DNA from 2 places in the Nonomuraea sp. NPDC004354 genome. Region 1 is predicted to be linked to the other one. Evidence: riboswitches for the same ligand, from Rfam matches in the RefSeq annotation. Region 1 holds a riboswitch; the other holds the start of a gene.
What was found. A riboswitch is a leader RNA that binds a small molecule or an ion and turns the genes downstream of it on or off. The one in region 1 is predicted to bind S-adenosylmethionine.
Positions count from the first base shown of each region.

Region 1 (2,190 bases):
ACGCTCATGACTAGTACCTTTCCTTTCAGACAGCCCAGACAGCCCAGACAGCCCAGACAGACAGCTCAGACAGCCGCGCGGAACGCGTCGAGGGACGGCCTGATCACGGCCGTGGGCGTGGCGTCGTCCGCGATCGCGTCGAGCGTCTTGAGCCCGTCACCGGTGTTGAGCACCACGGTGGTCAGCGCGGGGTCGAGCTGACCCGTCTCGACGAGCTTCTTCAGCACGCCCACCGTCACGCCGCCCGCGGTCTCGGCGAAGACGCCCTCCGTGGAGGCCAGCAGCTTGATGGCCGACACCACCTCGGCGTCGGTGACGTCCTCGACGGCCCCGCCGGTACGGCGCGCGATGTCGAGCACGTACGGCCCGTCGGCCGGGTTGCCGATGGCCAGCGACTTGGCGATGGTGTCCGGCTTGACCGGCTGGACCACGTCGTGGCCCGCCTTGAAGGCCGTGGACACCGGCGAGCAGCCGAGCGCCTGGGCCCCGAAGATCTTGTAAGGGGTGTCCTCGACCAGGCCGAGCGCGATCAGCTCCTTGAAGCCCTTGTCGATCTTGGTGAGCTGCGACCCGGAGGCCACCGGGATGACGATCTGGTCGGGCAGCCGCCACCCGAGCTGCTCGGCGATCTCGTAGGCCAGGGTCTTGGAGCCCTCGGCGTAGTAGGGCCGCAGGTTGACGTTGACGAAGCCCCACTTGTCGCCGAGCGGGTCGCCGATGAGCTCGGAGCAGAAGCGGTTGACCTCGTCGTAGGTGCCCTGGATGCCGACCAGCTTGCCGCCGAAGACCCGGGCCATGGCGATCTTCGCCTGCTCCAGGTCCGCGGGGATGAAGACGCACGCCTCGAACCCCGCCCTGGCGGCGGCCGCGGTCACCGCGCCCGCCAGGTTGCCGGTGGAGGAGCACGACAGCGTGTGGAAGCCGAAGTTGCGCGCCGCCTCGACGGCGATGGCGACCACCCGGTCCTTGAAGGAGTGGGTGGGGTTGCCCGAGTCGTCCTTCACGTACAGGTCGCGCAGGCCCAGGACCTTGCCGAGGTTGGTGGCCTGGACGAGCTTCGTCCAGCCGGGGTTCATGTTCTGCTTGCCGGCCACGTCGACGGGGACCGGCAGCAGCGAGCGGTAGCGCCAGATGTTCGCGGGTCCTGCCTCGATGTCGGCGCGGGAGACCGACCCGAAGGAGTAGGCCACCTCGAGCGGGCCGAAACACTCCAGACACGCGAAGCTGGGGCCGAGGTCGTAGCGTGCGCCGCACTCGCGGCAGGACAGAGCGACAGCAGGACCGAAGTCAAGCGACATGAAGCGAGGCCTTCCCTCATCTTCGTCTGCGACCACCTTGGCCACAGACCGGAATTGGCACCTGTCCCGGCCGGCCTCGTCACTTCACGAGCTCAGTCCGGGAGGGTTGCCGGGGCTTCGCAGGGCCGGTCCCTCCACCCCTCTGGATGAGCAATATGGAGTTATGCGAATCACCATACCCGGCCATGCTCACGACATGACCGACCGTCTCACTAACTGAGACGATACGTATCACCCAGCGCGGCCTGGACGTACTTGCGCGCCTGGTGGATCCGCGACTTGGCGGTGCCGAGCGGGATGCCGAGCTGCTCGGCCACCTCGTTGTAGTCGAGCTGGACGATGTCGCGCAGCACCAGCGCCTGGGCCAGGTCGGGCTTGTCGGCCTCCAGCGCCTCCATGGCGTCGAGCAGGTCGAGCCGCGAACCCGCGATGACGCTCACCCGGCGCACGTCGGGCTTCTGGACGGGCAGTTCGTCCGAGGTCTGCTCGGCGGCCCTGCGCTTCAGCGACCGATAGGTGGTGCGCGCGCAGTTGGCCGTCACGATGTGCAGCCAGGTGCTGAACCTGGCCCTGCCCTCGAAACGCCCGATGTTGCGGGCCACCGCGAGCAGGGTGTCCTGGCACGCCTCCTCGGCGTCCTGGTGGTAGGGCAGGATGCGGGCGCAGTGGCGCAGCACGTCGGGCTCGATCCGCTTCAGGAGCTCGCCAAGCGCGCGATGGTCGCCGCCCGCGGCGGAACGGGCCAGTTCCTCGGTTAGCTCATCTAGGGCCATAGCGAGATCCTATGTTCGGGGTCATGGTGGATGTTGTGAACAGCGTTCTTGTGGCTTCCAACCGTGGGCCTGTCTCCTTCACCCTCTCCGACGACGGCGAGCTGACCATGAAGCGTGGC
Region 1 is NZ_JBSGDV010000019.1:28,994-31,183, reverse strand. It holds gene ACWENQ_RS36760 (MoaD/ThiS family protein) at 1-8, opposite strand, end outside; gene thrC (threonine synthase) at 66-1,298, opposite strand; SAM riboswitch class I at 1,312-1,451, opposite strand; gene ACWENQ_RS36750 (RNA polymerase sigma factor) at 1,511-2,071, opposite strand; gene ACWENQ_RS36745 (alpha,alpha-trehalose-phosphate synthase (UDP-forming)) at 2,095-2,190, shown strand, end outside.

Region 2 (2,190 bases), on a different contig from region 1:
CGGTTCCTGGAACTCCGGTTCGGGCTCGCGGCCGAACTCCTCGTGGGTGGCCAGGTGCAGGTAGGACCGGCCGAGGCGGCGATCCCTGAGCAGCGCGTTGACGTCCGCGTGCCTGGCGATCAGCCACTGTCCCGTGGGCTCGAAGAAGCTGACCGGCGCGTCCCGCCGCAGCTCCTCGTAGGCCGCGTACGGCGAAGCTACAAAATCCGGATTCCAAGGATCAAATCGCACTATTGCATATTAGATTCGGCTTTCGCGTGCCTGCTCCGCATCCTGATGTTGAGCATCTCGACGATCACCGAGAAGGCCATCGCGAAGTAGATGTAACCCTTCGGGATGTGCTGGTCGAAGCCCTCGGCGAGAAGCACGACGCCGATCAGCACCAGGAACGCCAGCGCCAGCATCTTGATGCTCGGGTGCTTGTCCACGAACCTGCTGATGGGCCCGGAGGCGAACAGCATCACCAGCACCGAGACGATCACCGCAGCGACCATGACGGCCAGCTCGTCCACCATGCCGACCGCGGTGATGACCGAGTCCAGCGAGAACACGATGTCGAGCACCATGATCTGCAGGATGACCGAGGTGAAGGAGGTGACCTTCCGCTCCTTGCCGCCCTGCTCCTGCGGCTCCATGCTGTGGCCGATCTCCAGCGCGCTCTTGGCCAGCAGGAACAGACCGCCGAGGATGAGGATCAGATCCCTTCCCGAGATCTCCTGCCCCAGCACGCTGAAGAGCGGCTCGGTCAGTCGCACCACCCAGGACAGACCGAGCAGCAGCAGCAGACGCGAGACGAGCGCGGCGGCCAGGCCGAGGACCCTGGCCCTGTCGCGCTGCTCGGGCGGCAGCTTCCCGGCCAGGATCGAGATGAAGATGATGTTGTCGATGCCCAGGACTATCTCCAGGGCGACCAGGGTGAAGAACCCGATCCAGATCTGTGGGTCTGCCACCCAGTCCAACATCTCATACCTCCTTGGTTCGCTGTTCTCATCCCCAACGAGCCGGTCGCCCCAATAGTTCGCGGCTTGCGAAATGCGGGTCCGTGTCGGTTATAGTTCCGGCGTAGGTCATGAGTGCCAGCGCCAAGCCCCGGCTCGCTGGCCGGCAACCCTCGCGTCCGCGGCGGGGTGCCCCGGGTGAAGACCTGGTCCGTCACGAGGTGTGGCGGGCAAGCGCGGGCTCCGACACGCCACGGCCAGGGGTCCGATGACCCCAGGAGGGCTGTGCCGTGTCCGTCGCGACGATCGTCGACCCCGTTCAGGTGAAGGTGCTGGGCGAGGACCTCCAGGTGCCCGTCAAGGGTGGCCGCCTGGTCTCCTACGCCAACCTGGACTACGCCGCCAGCGCGCCGTGTCTGGAGCCGGTCAGCGCGGCGGTGACCGCCGCGCTCCCGGCCTACTCCAGCGTCCACCGCGGCGCGGGCTACGCCTCCCAGCTCACCACCGCCCGCTACGAGCAGGCGCGCCACACCGTGCGCGCCTTCGTCGGCGCCCGCACCGACGACGCCGTGGTCTTCACCCGCAACACCACCGACGCCACCAACCTGCTGGCCAGGTGCCTGCCCGAGGGCACCACCGTCGTGGTCTTCGACACCGAGCACCACGCCTCCCTCCTGCCGTGGCAGCGGGTCGTCCGCCTCGCGCCGCCCGCCTTCCCCGGCGAGGCCGTACGGCAGGCCGACGACGCGCTCGCCGCGATCGACGGCCCCAAGCTGCTGGTGGTGACCGCCGCCTCCAACGTGACGGGCGAGCTGTGGCCGATCGCCGCCCTCGCGCACGTCGCCCACCGGCACGGCGCCCGCGTCCTGGTCGACGCCGCCCAGCTCGTCCCCCACCGCAAGCTCAACCTGACCGCGCTCGACCTCGACTACGTCGCCTTCTCCGGGCACAAGCTCTACGCGCCGTTCGGGGCGGGCGTGCTGGTCGGGCGGCGCGACTGGCTGTCGGACGCCGAGCCGTACCTCAAGGGGGGCGGCGCGGTGAAGTCCGTGAGCGCCCTCGACGAGGGGAGCGCCGAGTGGCACGAGGACGCCGAGCCGAGGCACGAGGCGGGCACGCCGAACGTGCTGGGCGCGATCGCGCTGGCCGCGGCGTGCGACGCCCTCACCGCGACGGGCTGGACGCCGCTGGTGCGCGAGGAGGAGCGGCTGATCGCCCGGCTGCGTGCGGGCCTGGCCGCGGTCGAGGGTGT
Region 2 is NZ_JBSGDV010000002.1:691,510-693,699, reverse strand. It holds gene ACWENQ_RS09165 (cytochrome P450) at 1-231, opposite strand, end outside; gene ACWENQ_RS09160 (TerC family protein) at 231-950, opposite strand; SAM riboswitch class IV at 1,066-1,181, shown strand; gene ACWENQ_RS09155 (aminotransferase class V-fold PLP-dependent enzyme) at 1,229-2,190, shown strand, end outside.
Region 2: linked by a shared signal. The riboswitch ahead of ACWENQ_RS09155 (aminotransferase class V-fold PLP-dependent enzyme) and the one ahead of thrC (threonine synthase) in region 1 are both predicted to bind S-adenosylmethionine.